One region of the Dyadobacter sp. HNCC25DJ186 genome, then DNA from elsewhere that is predicted to be linked to it. Evidence: riboswitches for the same ligand, from Rfam matches in the RefSeq annotation. Region 1 holds a riboswitch; each other region holds the start of a gene.
What was found. Region 1 has a riboswitch for thiamine pyrophosphate ahead of thiM (hydroxyethylthiazole kinase). Riboswitches for the same ligand answer to the same signal wherever they lie in the genome.

Region 1 (5,175 bases):
TTAAATCCTGCCCTGGAATCTTTGCGTAGGTTGTATGACGACGGGAGAGTCAGGATTTTGAATAATGTCGGATATCCAAATCCGGACCGTTCACATTTTAGATCAATGGATATCTGGCAAACGGCAAGTAATGCTGACGAGTATTTAAGTACTGGCTGGTTAGGGCGTTACCTCGACGCCTCTTGTGCCGGATGCGATATCAAACCCCATCACATGCTGGAAATTGATGATACGCTGAGTCTGGCCATGAAAGGTGAAATGGCAAACGGTTTGGCCATGCTGGATCCTCGAAAACTTTACCAGCAAACCAGAAATGGAGTTGCAGGCAGTCTCGCAAAAACCTTTAAGGATCATGCAGATGAACATGATCAAATAAGTTATTTATATAAAACATTGGCTGATACAGAATCAAGTGCTGATTATTTATTTGAAAAAGGAAATTTAAAAGGCAGTCAGACCGAATATCCGAATACGGAATTGGGGAAAGGTTTGAAAACAATCGCGGGACTTATTACTTCCGGTGTTGATACGCAGGTTTATTATGTATCACTTTCAGGATTTGATACGCACATAGGGCAAAGAAACCAGCAAGATCGTTTATTAAAACACTATGCAGATGCAGTTGGTGTTTTTGTTGAAGATATGAAAAAACAAGGGCAGCTGGACAGGACAATGGTGCTGACTTTCAGTGAATTTGGCCGGCGTGTGAAACAAAATGGAAGTAACGGTACAGATCACGGAACTGCGAATAACGTGTTTTTAATCGGTGGCCCACCCAGAAGCTCTGTTGTTTATAACGAAGCTCCAAATCTGACGGATCTTGATGGCGGCGATCTTAAGTATTCTCTGGACTTCCGTGACTTATATTCTTCCTTATTGAAAGACTGGCTCGGCGCAGATGATAAGGTTATTTTAGGGAAATCATTTACGGGTTTGAAAGGTATCGTATAGATAAATTTCAAACAGCGATTCATCAAAACTATATAACCAAAGAGAAAACAGTCCCCTTTCCCACATCAGAACGGACATTCAATTGTCCGCCGTGCTGTTGGAGGATTTGACGGGAAAGGCTCAACCCGATACCTGAGCCTGTTTTTTTTGTAGTATAAAAAGGGATGAAAATATTGTCAAGTGCCTCTGGCTCAATGCCATCGCCATTGTCTTCCACCTCAATAATCGTGAGGCTATCAGTAACATAAGCATTAATAGAAATCATTCTGCTCGCCTGCATCGAGAAAGATTCTGAGGCGTTTTTGATAAGATTGATTAAGACCTGCTGGATTTGGCCGCTGTCTGCTTTTATGGTTAAAGTTTCGGGTTTCACATTTACCTGCCACAAAACACCAACGGCAGTCAGGTCTGTTTGCATCAGCTGAATTACCTCATGCAATAACTCCTTTACATTTAAACTGGCAAAATTAGGTTTGGGCAATGTAGTGAAGTCTCGGTATGCATTCACGAACTGCATCATACCTTTACTTCTTTTTTCCAATGTTTGCAGGGCTTCCTTCAAATCCCCGACAGCTTCCTGATTGGTTGTGCTTTTTTCTATATCTTCGTTGACAATCAGACGCATAGTCCCGACTAAGGAGACGATCGGTGTCATGGAATTCATGATCTCATGCCGCAGCACACGCGTCAGATTTTGCCAGGATTCAACTTCCTGCTGTTGAAGTTCTGTTTGAATATTTTGTAAAACCACAATACGAACCCATTTTCCATGCATCTGAATGGCAGCACCTTGCAGCGCAAGCGGCTGGTCAGATGGTGTGCGGTATAATTCGCGGACTCCGGAATTCAGATCTGATAAAAGTTCGTATAATCTCGGATGTTTTTCTTCCAGTTCGCTCAAATTATGAAGACGATAAATCCCCAGCATCCTCAGCGCTGCGCTGTTGATGATGTTAACCTGGCCTGTCCCATCGAAAGTGATAAGACCGGTCCCGATATGCTGGACAATCGTATTCAGATATTGCAGACTCGCTTCTTTCTCTGCCCGTGCCTGTCGGAAAGCCTGTAAAACTTCGTTGAACTGCTGGTTAAGTTCCCGAAAAGTAGCGCCCATGGTATTGTCTGCACGAAAATTAATCGTGAAATCAGAATAGCGTACAGATTCCAGAAAATAGATAAGTTTTCTGTTAACCTTGGTAACATAATTATATAGCGATGCTGCCTGGGCGAAGACAATAATGGATCCGAGAATACATATCAAACCTACATTGGTATGGTAGTTCGTAAGCCAGAACAGACCGATAATCGTGAGGATAATAACGGTAATCCTCACGGCGATCATGATGCTGAAATGGCGTAAACCGGTCATTTTGGAGGGTTTTAGGGAAAGTTAATTTAGCTAAGATCGCTTTTATGATCAAACATCAAACACCAACAGAAAGAATATTAAATTCCTCGAGTGACCTGATTTTGTAATGTGCCAGATCAAATTTCGGATCATCGTAAACCTCGGCATTTGGAACGCAGATGGTGATCATTTTAGCCGCATGTGCAGAACGCAAACCTGTGAAAGAATCTTCAAAAGCCATACATTCATGCGGTGGAATTCCAAGTTTGGCAGCTGTGGTTATATAAACGGCCGGATGGGGCTTGGTATGCTGTTCAAGCTCGCCAGAATGCCAGGTTTCAAAACAATCTACAATTTCTAGACGTCTTAGAACCGCTTCTATCAGCTCCATAGGTGATGCGGAAGCAACTGCAAGTTTCAATTTTTGATCATGCAGGCTTTTTACCAGTGCCAGTGCACCTGGCATCGGCTGAGCGTGCGCGATAATATTTCTTGTCGCAATCGTTAAAATTTCATGCTCTAGTTCATCCCTGCTGGGTGTGTTCCAGGGTTGGATACGGTAACAGAATTCAAGAAATAATTTTATGGATAAGCCTGTGGTTTGAAGTTTCAGATCATGGGTCAGCTGGAAGTTTACCTTTTGCATCACTTCTGTGGCTGCCTCTGTCCAGATCGGTTCTGAATCAATAAGCAATCCGTCCATGTCAAATATCGCCGCTTTAATCATTTTAAAGAAATAGAAATTGTAAATATGAGTTAGTAAGATCGAAGAAAGTAGCTAATAAAAGGACTTTCTGTTTTTAATCATAATCAAAACTACTACATTCGTAATTAAGAATGGCTTTAGGGGTGTCCCAATTTGGACTGAGAAATACCCTTTGAACCTGAAACAGTTCATACTGTCGTAGGAAAAAGCGTTTATACAGAATTTTATTTTCTGTTATCTCTTTTCGGGAATCCGCTGCCTGGCGCCAATTCGATTTGTTTATTATCAAATCCCGATAAGATGAATTCCAAAATAGCATCAAATTTGACAGAACTCAGAGCGATATCGCCTCTCGTTCATAACATCACCAATTTTGTCGTGATGAATTTTACTGCCAACGCACTTCTCGCCGTCGGTGCTTCGCCGGTTATGGCGCATGCGGTTGAAGAAGTTGAAGATATGGTTGGGATTGCAGGAGCTTTGGTCGTGAATATTGGAACACTTTCCCCGCTATGGGTGGAAGGAATGAAGAAGGCCATGATCGCTGCCAAAAAATCAGGAAAACCAATAATTCTGGATCCGGTTGGGGCAGGGGCGACACCTTACCGGAATTCCGTTTTATCTGAATTATTGAACCTGGCGTCACCTACGCTGATCCGTGGAAACGGATCGGAAATTCTCGCGCTGGCGGGCGCCAATGGTCAGACAAAAGGCGTTGACAGTACTTCAAGTTCAACGGACGGTCTGGAGGCTGCAAAGTCACTAAGTAAGAAATTCGGGTGTGTGGTAAGTGTATCCGGTGCCACGGATATTATCGTCAGCGGAGAAAAAGTTGTCTATGTAGAAAATGGTGTTCCTTTAATGACCAGGGTTACGGGCATGGGTTGTTCAGCCTCAGCTGTTGCCGGTGCTTTTTGTGCCATTCAGCCAGATGTTTTTGAAGCGGCAATTTCGGCGGCGGTGACCATGGGTGTTTGTGGTGAAAAAGCATTTGAGAAATCGCAGCTTCCAGGTTCGTTTCAGATTGCATTTTTGGATGCGCTGTCAGCTGTCACGGCTGAGGAATTGGATCGTTTGGCGGTTGTTAAGTGATTAATGAAATTTTTTCGCAAATGTTCTGTCACCCCTTCGGGGTTTTGGTTTTCATCAAAGGGACCTTTGCTATAATAATGTCATCCCTTCGGGATTTTTATCAGGTCGAAAATTTTGGAAGTCAGCGCATTAAATCAAAAACGGGAAATTCAAAATACATCGCATAAGTGCGGCCAAAGAAATTACTTAAAAATCCCGAAGGGATGAAATTATTATAGAAAACAGGATGACGGTTCTAGGCGAAACCCCGAAGGGGTGACAAAATTCATCCATATCAATCAAATTATTCTGACATTTTTAACAATCCCGAAGTTTGATATTATGAAAAAAAGATCAGGATGACGGTTAAAAATCGCAGATCCCAAGTTTGTTTTAAGTTCGCTTTCTTGATGGCTGGCAGCTATTACGATGCAGGAATTAAATCGTTTGGCGGTTGTTTAGTGATTAATGAAATTTTTTCGCAAAAGTTCTGTCACCCCTTCGGGGTTTTGGTTTTCATCAAATGGGCCTTTGCTATAATATTTTCATCCCTTCGGGATTTTTATCATGTCGAAAATTTTGGAAGTCAGCGAATTAAATCAAAAACGGGAAATTCAAAATACATCGCATAAGTGCGACCCAATAAATTACTTAAAAATCCCGAAGGGATGAAATTATTATAGAAAACAGGATGACGGTTCTAGGCGAAACCCCGAAGGGGTGACAAAATTCATCCATATCAATCGAATTATTCTGACATGTTTAACAATCCCGAAAGGAAGAAATTATTAAAGAAAGATCAGGATGACGGTTAAAAATCGCAGATCCCAAGTTTGTTTTAAGTTCGCTTTCTTGATAGCTGGCAGCTATTACGATGCAGGAATTAAATCGTTTGGCGGTTGTTTAGTGATTAATGAAATTTTTTCGCAAATGTTCTGTCACCCCTTCGGGGTTATGGTTTTCATCAAATGGGCCTTTGCTATAATATTTTCATCCCTTCGGGATTTTTATCAGGTCGAAAAATTTCGAATGTCATTGGGCTAGATGAAAAACGCGAATTTTTAAACGTAACCTTGATATGTGTCCAAACATATTTTTT
Region 2 (5,175 bases), on a different contig from region 1:
GATCTGGCAGCTATTGCAGGATACTGCCGGTGAACGGTCATTATTAGGAAATATTCATGCTGTAATCCATGCAAAATGATTAAATTTTCAATCCTGCTCCTACTGTTCCTCTTCACTGCGAACTTTTCATTCTCTCAAAAAGTAAAATTCCAGATACTCGCACCTAAGGAATTAAAAGGCCGCAAAGCCGTACTTTTAACAAGAGAGAAAGGATTTGCCGCCATTGTGCATTCTATAAAATTACATTCAGATATTTTTAATCTTGATATCGACAATGATCTGGTTCCGGACTTATACCAGCTTCACATTTCACAGATAAAGGGATCGCTGTTTTTCTTTCTGGAACAAGGAGTACGCATTCAGCTCGATACGAACGACGTATCAAGATCTGTGGTATCGAATTCAAAAAGCACAATGGAATGGCAAAGGTTTGTAATCGATATTCAAAAACCTTCTGATGATCGTATCAAAAGTTACGCGCAGGGGGAAAAACTGGCCCGAAAAGACAAGAATGCGGATAGCCTGAATTATTGGGTTGATAAACAGGCATTGGAAAAAGAAGACCTGATTCAAAAAACCGGTGCGTTTATAACGGAAAATCCGGCTTCCTACGTCAGCCTCTATCTATTGAAAATAAACTGGTATGCTTTTCAGGATAAAGGTCTGTTTGAAAAACTGGATAACACAGTTGCTGGTCACAAAACGTATATTTATTTAAAAGAGAAAAACAAAAAAATTGCGGAGAGGCAACCGGCGAAAGTTTTGAATAAAGTGCAATAATTGAATTTTTAATAACTAAAAAAGTGCACACCAACTTTTATATTGTCCTATAAATCAAAATATTAAGATTATTTTTAAGATTATACATCAATATCAAGGTTTTGGATTTTAGACATTCTGGTAATCATGAAAAAAAATAATCCCGAAGTCGATCAATACATTGCCGGTTTTCCTCCGGAAACCCAAAAATTGCTGAAACAAATGCGGAAGGCGATCCGTGAAGCGGCGCCGGATGCAGAAGAGAAAATAGGTTACGGTATGCCGACTCTGACCTTAAACGGCAATCTGGTTCATTATGCTGCCTATAAAAATCATATCGGCTTTTATCCCGCACCACAAGGATTGGAAGAATTTAAAGAAGCACTATCCGGCTACAAAGGCTCGAAAGGCGGTGTTCAATTTCCTTTGGACAAACCGCTTCCAATTGATTTGATCGCTAAAATCACAAAATACAGGATCGAGAAAAATCTTGAAAAGCCTACCGTCAAACCGAAAAAAGCATCAACTGCAAAAGCGATTAAACTTTCTGATTCTGAACAAGTAAGTGAGCATATAAAAAAGCTTGATCCTGAACTACGCGGTGTCGTAGAAACGATCAGGGAAATTATTTTGAGTACTGACAAAGAAATCGCCGAACAAATCAAATGGAATAATCCGAGTTTTTACTATTCCGGAGAAATGAAGCCGTTTGATGCTAAAGAATATAAACGCGATATCGTCGTGATGAACCTTCATAAGGGAAGAGTTATGCTGGTCTTTCCAAGTGGCGCCAAGGTTAATGATACGGAAGGATTTTTGGAAGGTGATTATAAGGACGGCAGAAGGACGGTTGTATTTATAGATCTGGAAGATGTCAGAGTCAAGGAGAAAATATTGCAGGACGTTTTGATATCGTGGTTGGCGTTAGTTGAGAAATGACAAGAATTAGCCGTACATTGTAATTCGTTGATAAACAATAGCTTGCACATTGTAAAATAATAAGTAAATTTAGTTATGGATATTAAAACACTTATTACTACGAATCAGGAAATCTTGGGTGGGCAGCCCGTCTTCAAAGGAACTCGTGTGCCTGTCGAAACTCTGTTCGATCATTTAGAGGCAGGTATTTCCCTTGACGATTTTCTGGATGATTTTCCGACAGTCACGAGACAACAGGCTGTTTCTGTTCTGGAAGCTGCGAATAAATTGTTAACATCGAAAAATATAGAGCAACTTTATGCGACTGTTGCTTGATAAAAATTTGCCTAAGCGATTAAAGCTTGACTTTTCTGAATATGAAGTTTTCACCGTAAGAGATATGGGATGGAGTGGTGTAAAAAATGGGGAGTTATTAAAGCTAATGCTCAAAAATAATATTAATATTCTCCTCACTTTTGATAAAAACTTACAACACCAGCAAGATTTCAGTAAATACACAATTTCGGTAATTGTCTTAAACGCAGAAATAAATACCTATGCTGAATTGACGAAACTCTCTCCCAGAATTAGAAAACTGTTTCATATGAATACGCTGTCTGCCGGACCAATTGTGATTTCCATGAATCAGGATTAGAAAATATTGGAGGGTATTTTCTAATCCAATACTCGGTTGTGACTAAAAAAATAACTCGGTAATTGTTTTGGATAATACGGTTACTCTTGCTTCCACACACCATTATCCATATCTTTGCAGCATAATCTCATAGGGGTGCCCTACCTAACGGGCTGAGATCATACCCATATTACCTGATCCGGATAATGCCGGCGTAGGAAGAGAAAGCTAAACTCAGGACCAGCGGAAATTTCATAATTTTCAAAACTACCTGATAAGCTGTATCGAATAACCATATTTATTGAACCAAAGGATAGGTGGCCCCTGCCTGTTCGTAACAATTATTGATCGCAATGCGAAAAGTTACGACCTGTCTTTTAACACTCGTTATCAGCACTTTACTGAGCCTATCTGTTTATGCTCAAAAAACATTAACTGGTCAGATCACCGATCAGGAAGATGGAAAACCATTACCCGGAGCAACCGTTAAGGCTGGTGATATCAGGGGAACTACAACGGATGCCAACGGTAGATTTACGCTCCGGAATATCTCGGACAACATTACTTCACTGGAAATATCCTATGTTGGATATCAGTCAGTCAAACTTGACGCAACCAACGCACCCACAGAAAAATCGCTTGAAATAAAACTGCAAAAAAATACTTTTCAGGCAGATGAAGTCATTGTGAACGCAACCCGGGTTAATGACAAAACGGGCATGGCATATACCAATGTCAGCGCCGAAGCACTTAACAAGCAGAATCTCGGACAAGACCTTCCCGTACTCCTGAATTTTACGCCTTCGCTTGTAAGCACAAGTGACGCCGGCGGCGGTGTGGGTTACACAGGAATCCGAATTCGTGGCACGGATGCCACCAGGATCAATGTGACTGTCAATGGAATTCCTTATAACGATGCTGAAAGTCAGGGTGTTTTCTGGGTCAATATGCCGGATTTTGCTTCTTCGGTTAGTAGTATTCAGATTCAGCGCGGTGTTGGAACTTCCACCAATGGTGCCGGGGCTTTCGGCGCGACCGTGAACATCAGCACAAACCAGTTTCGCAAAGAGGCTTATGCCGAGCTCAACAATTCTTACGGTTCTTTTAATACCTTCAAAAATACGTTTAAAATCGGGAGTGGTCTGGTAAAAGATAAATTCACTTTTGATGCCCGTTTGTCGCGTGTTTCATCTGATGGATATGTTGACCGCGCATCTTCAGAACTTCATTCCTATTACTTATCAGGTGCATATTTTGGTAAAAAAAGCTTTGTTCGTGTCAATGTATTTTCAGGAAAAGAAAAAACTTATCAATCATGGAACGGAGTTCCCGAAGCTAAACTGCGCGGCGACCGTGAAGGAATTTTAGCTTACATTGACCGCAACGGACTCGATGAAAAAGATGCCCAAAATTTGCTGAATGCTAACGACCGGACTTTCAATTCTTACACTTATAAAAATGAGGTTGACAATTATCGTCAGGATCATTATCAGGTTGTTACCTCGCATACGTTGAACAATAATCTGACATTAAACCTGAACGGATTTCTTGTTCGTGGTTTGGGCTATTATGAGCAGTATCGCAAGAATGACCAATTCAGCAGTTACAATCTGCCTAATCTAATTTCCGGAAATGATACGATTTCAGGAACTGACCTTATCCGCCGCAGATGGCTGGATAATTATTTCTACGGATCAACATTTTCCCTGGATTACAACAGCTTCAAAAAATTGACAGCCAGTGTGGGCGGGGGATATAACTATTACGACGGCGATCATTACGGAGAAATTATCTGGGCAAGAAATGCGGGAAATACTGAAAATGAGCAGCGTTACTATTTTAACAAAGGGATCAAGCAGGATTTTAATATTTATGGAAAACTATACTACCAGTTTACAGAAAAACTGAATGCATTCGGGGATCTTCAATATCGCAGACTAAGTCATAAGATAGATGGAATGGATAATGATCTGATTACCTTTGCCTTTGACCAATCATTTTCGTTTGTCAATCCGAAAGCCGGAATAACCTACCAAATTGCTCCGCAAAGTTCTGTTTATGCATCGTATAGTGTCGGTAACAAAGAGCCAAACCGTGATGATTTCACCGCCTCAACCACCCGGCTTTTCCCGAAAAGCGAGCGACTGAATAATGTTGAAGCAGGTTTCCGTATGCAAAAAGGGATTTATGGAATTTCCGCCAATTATTACCTGATGCATTATAAAAACCAGCTGGTGCTGACAGGGCAGATCAATGACGTTGGTAATCCGATTCGTGTCAATGTGCCAAAAAGCTATCGAACCGGCATTGAGCTTGAAGGCGCGATTGCCTTCAATTCCAGATTCAAATGGAATGCCAACGCAACATTCAGCCAGAATAAAATTTCTGATTTTACGGAATATATTGTCAACTACGACAGCGGTGATTATGACTTGGTCAATCATGGAAAATCTGACATTTCCTTTTCTCCGAACGTGATCGCAGGAAGCCAGTTTACATACAGTCCACAAAAAAATCTGGAATTTGCACTGCTTACAAAATATGTTGGAAAACAATATCTGGATAATACGTCTGACGAAACGCGGAAACTGGATGCCTATTTCACCAACGATATCCGTATGACCTGGACGATAAAACCAAGCTGGGCAAAAGAAATTACGCTTAATTTCTTGTTGAATAATGTGTTCAGCGAAAAGTACGAATCCAATGGTTATACCTATGGTTATATCGCCGGAGGTGCCTTGACGCAGGAAAATTTTTATTTTCCGCAGGCAGGACGTAATTTTTTGGTTGGGCTAAATTTTCATTTTTAAGCAGAATCATGATTCACAAAAAAGAGAACGTCGGATATGGCGTTCTCTTTT
Region 3 (5,175 bases), on a different contig from region 1:
TGGTCGTTGCAATTTATTTTGCCGTATCAGGAAATCTTGATCAGGCCGGCCCGTTTTTCATAGTATTTTTTCTAGCTCTGGCCATTAGTTTCAGAGGTTCGGAATCTCTGAAAGGATTTACTTACACTACTATTATTTTTGCGGCGGTAACCACTGCCTTGTATTATCCGCAATACTTTCAGGAATTTAATGGTTTCAAGTTTGCCATACTGATCACGCCGCTCATCCAGATCATCATGTTTGGTATGGGAACTTCGATGAGTTTTGATGATTTTGTAGGTGTTGTTAAAATGCCGAGAGGGGTTTTTATCGGCGTAGTTAGTCACTTCATCATTATGCCGCTTCTTGGATTTACACTTGCGAGCGTAAGTGGTTTTCCAGCTGAAATTGCAGCAGGTATCATCCTGATCGGATGTTCGCCAAACGGTATGGCTTCCAATGTTATTTCATATCTGGCCAAAGCAAACCTGGCACTTTCGATCACCATTACAGCTGTTTCAACCATGCTGGCGCCGTTGATGACACCGATGTTAATGAAACTTTATGCCGGGGCGTTTATTCAAATTGATATGCTGCACATGATGTGGGACATCGTCAAAATGGTGATCATCCCGATCGGCGCGGGATTAATTTTCAATAAATTATTCAGTGGAAAAGCAAAATGGCTGGACGATGCGATGCCTTTGGTTTCAATGTCGGGAATTGCATTTATTATTGTGATCATCACTGCAGCAGGTCGAGATAGTCTTTTAACAATTGGACCGGCATTGATCGGGTTGGTATTAATTCACAATCTTTTAGGATATACACTTGGCTATTTCTCAGGCAAATTATTCAAAATGAATGAACGTGACTGCCGTACGATTGCAATCGAGGTGGGTATGCAAAATGGTGGTCTGGCGTCAGGAATTGCCAAGGAAATGGGGAAAATGGCGACTGTCGGATTGGCCCCGGCTGTCTTTGGGCCATTGATGAATATTACTGGTTCAATACTTGCTTCCTACTGGCATAGAAAACCTACTGGGGATGAGGAAACTTATGTGGAAACCGGAAGGGCACACTAGAAATTTTTGTTATGGCGTCCTAGCCCTGAAAGGGTGCCATAACTTAACATCGGGCATCGCCCGATGGTGCCGTGGGTTATACATCGCCCTATGCGATCGTGGTTATACATCGCCGGTTAGCATCGTAAGTTATCCATTGCCCGATGGCTTCGTGATTATACATTGCCAGTTAGCGTCGTTGGTTATCCATTGCCCGATGTCATCGTGATTATACATTGCCAGTTAGCGTCGTTGGTTATCCATTGCCCGATGGCGTCGTGATTATCCATCGCCAGATGTCATCGTGATTATACATTGCCGGTTGACATTGTTGATTATCCATTGCCCGATGGCGTCGTGATTATACATCGCCAGATGTCATCGTGATTATACATTGCCGGTTGACATTGTTGATTATCCATTGCCCGATGGCGTCGCGATAATACATTGCCCTATGTCATCGTGATTATACATTGCCGGTTGACATTGTTGATTATCCATTGCCCGATGGCGTCGTGATAATACATTGCCCTATGTCATCGTGATAATACATTGCCCTATGCCATTGTGGTAATTCATTGACCTATGCCATTGTGATAATTCATTGACCTATGTCATCGTGATTATACATCGCCCGATGTCATCGTGATTATACATCGCCGGTTTGCGCGCGGATCAATTCCAACATCCCGAATCAATCGGGCGATGCCCGATTCTAAGATATGTCGCCCTTTCAGGGCTTGTCTAGTCCTCTTTCAGAATTAACTGCATGAATACGAGATCTAACCATTGATCGAATTTATAACCCACTTCCCGCAAATAGCCCTTTTCAACAAATCCATATTTTTCGTGAAATTTAATACTGCCACGATTTGTAGCATCAATCCCTGCTATCATCGTATGCAAACCCGATTCTTTTGCGCGCTGGATCAAACTTCCCAATAACCTCCCCCCTACCCCAATTCCACGAGATTTGTCATTTAGATAAATCGAATGTTCGACACTGAATTTGTAACCAATTTTTGGACGGAAAATATTATATGATCCATATCCAATTACCTCCTTTTCAAATTCCGCCACGATCACCGGCATACCATCCTCTATCATTTTGTTAAACCAGGCAGTCTGTTCTTCCAAAGTTCTGATCTCGTAATCATAAATGGCGGTCGTTTCTAAAATAGCTTGGTTAATAATTTCCAAGATGGCCGGCAAGTCCTTCGGAGCAGCATTTCTGATAATAAGATCCATTAAAAGCAGATTCTTTTTGAGGTGTTAATATGACAAATTCAAAGTTACCTCATAATTAACAAAACTTTCACAGTTTCCCAATCTTCAAAATTCAGGATTAAATATTATTTTTTTGAAACTCCGTTTTTTCCAATAGCTTTACGGAAACTTTAGGGGTGTCCCGTATGCGGACTGAGATAATACCCTTTGAACCTGATGCAGTTAGTACTGCCGATAGGGAAAAGTAAGAGATACTGCTGCTGTATCTTAATGAATCTTTCGCAAGGTCCATTCCTGAAGTTTTTCTCATAAAACGTTTTTCAGAATGGAAATAAGCATTAATCAACAACGTACCCAAATTCCGGAACATTTTTCAGTTGAACAGCTTTTGTCCTATTTGTTCGCAGATTCCAAAAAAGGAATTGCCATCGCGATCAACCAGGTCATTGTTCCAAAAAGGGAATGGCCAGTTCACATCCTTAATCCCGATGATAAAATCACCCTGATCAAAGCTACGCAGGGCGGATGAGAAGGCGGTCTGACAATCACATCCAAAATCATTCTATAATACAATAAGCTAACAGCCAATCGCTAATAGCCAAAATTACCTACCCATGAAAATAGAAAAAACACCGAACACAGAAGTAATTACCCGCACGCCTTTTCCAAAATCAACAAAAATTTATGTTAAAGGCAAGCTGCATGATATCTCCGTAGCCATGCGCGAAATAGCGCTAAATGATACCAGAATGCATGGAAAAGTAGGTTTGACTGAAAAAAATCCTTCGGTTACTGTGTATGATACCAGCGGTCCATTCACTGATCCGAATATCGAAATTGATGTAAAAAAGGGACTGGAACCGCTGAGAACTTCCTGGATTATGAAACGCGGCGATGTGGAGCAACTGGATTCAATTTCTTCTGATTATGGGACGAAAAGAAAAAATGACAGCAGTCTGGATTCGCTAAGATTTGCACATATCAGCAAACCGCTCCGTGCTAAGGCCGGACAAAACGTTTCTCAATTGCATTATGCAAAACAAGGAATTATCACAGCTGAAATGGAATATATCGCCATTCGTGAAAACCAGCGGATTGAAGAGCAGATCAAGGAAATAAACAGCAAAGTCAATACCCTCTGTCACCAACATGCCGGACACAGTTTCGGAGCCAACACGCCTAAAAATTTCATCACACCGGAATTTGTACGCTCAGAAGTGGCGGCCGGACGGGCTGTAATTCCAGTCAACATCAATCATCCGGAAAGTGAACCGATGATCATCGGGCGAAATTTTCTAGTTAAAATTAACGCCAATATTGGCAATTCCGCAGTTTCCTCTAGTATTGAGGAAGAAGTGGAAAAGGCAGTTTGGGCATGTCGCTGGGGCGCTGATACGATCATGGATCTTTCAACCGGAAAAAATATTCATGAAACACGTGAATGGATTATCCGGAATTCTCCCGTCCCGATCGGTACTGTTCCAATTTATCAGGCCTTAGAAAAAGTGAATGGAAAAGCCGAAGATCTGACCTGGGAATTGTTCAGGGATACATTGATTGAACAGGCCGAGCAAGGTGTGGATTATTTCACAATCCATGCGGGTGTTTTGCTGCGTTATATACCACTAACCGCCAAAAGACTTACCGGAATTGTTTCCCGCGGCGGCTCCATTATGGCTAAATGGTGTCTCGCACATCATAAAGAAAACTTCCTTTATACCCATTTTGAAGAGATCTGCGAGATCATGAAAGCCTATGATGTTGCCTTTTCACTGGGTGACGGATTGCGTCCGGGCTGCATCGCAGACGCAAATGATGCAGCACAATTCTCTGAACTGGAAACGTTGGGTGAACTGACAAAAATCGCTTGGAAACATGATATCCAGACTATTATCGAAGGTCCTGGTCACGTGCCGATGCATTTGATCAAGGAAAATATGGAAAAACAACTGGAACATTGTCAGGAAGCACCATTCTACACATTAGGGCCGTTAACAACTGATATCGCTCCCGGTTACGACCACATTACCTCAGCCATCGGCGCGGCCATGATCGGCTGGTTTGGAACGGCGATGCTTTGTTATGTTACACCAAAAGAGCACTTGGGTTTACCCAATAAAAAAGATGTAAAAGACGGTGTGATTACCTATAAAATCGCTGCCCACGCTGCCGATCTGGCAAAAGGACATCCGGGTGCACAATACCGCGACAATGCGTTAAGCAAAGCGCGCTTTGAATTTCGATGGGAAGATCAGTTTAATCTTTCGCTCGATCCGGATACTGCAAAAGAATTCCACGATGAAACATTACCTGCCGAGGGTGCAAAAATCGCGCACTTTTGCTCCATGTGCGGACCTAATTTCTGCTCTATGAAAATTACTCAGGATGTGCGGGATTATGCCGAAGAAAATGGTTTGATGGAGGAGGTTGTACTGGAAAAAGGTATGCAGGAAAAAGCGAAAGAATTTGCGAACAAAGGCAGTGAAATCTATTTATAATGAAACTATTAGCCATATCCAGTCCAGCATTTTTCCCTGACGAGGCTGAAATAATCAACAGCCTTTTCAGGGAAGGATTGGTGTGTCTACATATCAGAAAACCTGAAAGCGAGAAAGACGATTTCAGAAATCTGTTAAGTAAAATAAATCCTGACTACCATGATAGAATTTCGATTCACCAGCATCATAATCTGGCGGAAAAATTTGGAATTAAAAGACTTCATTTTACTGAAAAAGAAAGAAAACTGGCTTCGCAGGAAAGTCTGAAAAAATTAAGATCCAATAATTTTCTGCTAAGCACATCCATCCATGATTTATCAGAAATACATAATCTGTCACAACATATCAGCTACACATTCTATGGGCCGATATTTGACAGCATTTCAAAATCAGGTTATCAAGGGGTT

Region 2: another riboswitch for thiamine pyrophosphate. It lies ahead of AC1XUO_RS17225 (TonB-dependent receptor); the one in region 1 lies ahead of thiM (hydroxyethylthiazole kinase).
Region 3: another riboswitch for thiamine pyrophosphate. It lies ahead of thiS (sulfur carrier protein ThiS); the one in region 1 lies ahead of thiM (hydroxyethylthiazole kinase).

What each region holds. Positions count from the first base shown of each region.
Region 1 is NZ_JBXHAS010000001.1:459,279-464,453, reverse strand. It holds gene AC1XUO_RS01955 (DUF1501 domain-containing protein) at 1-951, shown strand, start outside; gene AC1XUO_RS01950 (sensor histidine kinase) at 980-2,320, opposite strand; gene hxpB (hexitol phosphatase HxpB) at 2,376-3,026, opposite strand; TPP riboswitch at 3,135-3,227, shown strand; gene thiM (hydroxyethylthiazole kinase) at 3,306-4,097, shown strand.
Region 2 is NZ_JBXHAS010000005.1:269,168-274,342, forward strand. It holds gene AC1XUO_RS17200 (glycosyl hydrolase family 18 protein) at 1-79, shown strand, start outside; gene AC1XUO_RS17205 (hypothetical protein) at 76-780, shown strand; gene AC1XUO_RS17210 (DUF1801 domain-containing protein) at 907-1,698, shown strand; gene AC1XUO_RS17215 (DUF433 domain-containing protein) at 1,774-2,013, shown strand; gene AC1XUO_RS17220 (DUF5615 family PIN-like protein) at 1,997-2,332, shown strand; TPP riboswitch at 2,454-2,549, shown strand; gene AC1XUO_RS17225 (TonB-dependent receptor) at 2,665-5,124, shown strand.
Region 3 is NZ_JBXHAS010000003.1:502,788-507,962, forward strand. It holds gene AC1XUO_RS11885 (bile acid:sodium symporter family protein) at 1-1,064, shown strand, start outside; gene AC1XUO_RS11890 (GNAT family N-acetyltransferase) at 1,788-2,291, opposite strand; TPP riboswitch at 2,433-2,528, shown strand; gene thiS (sulfur carrier protein ThiS) at 2,596-2,799, shown strand; gene thiC (phosphomethylpyrimidine synthase ThiC) at 2,885-4,768, shown strand; gene AC1XUO_RS11905 (thiamine phosphate synthase) at 4,768-5,175, shown strand, end outside.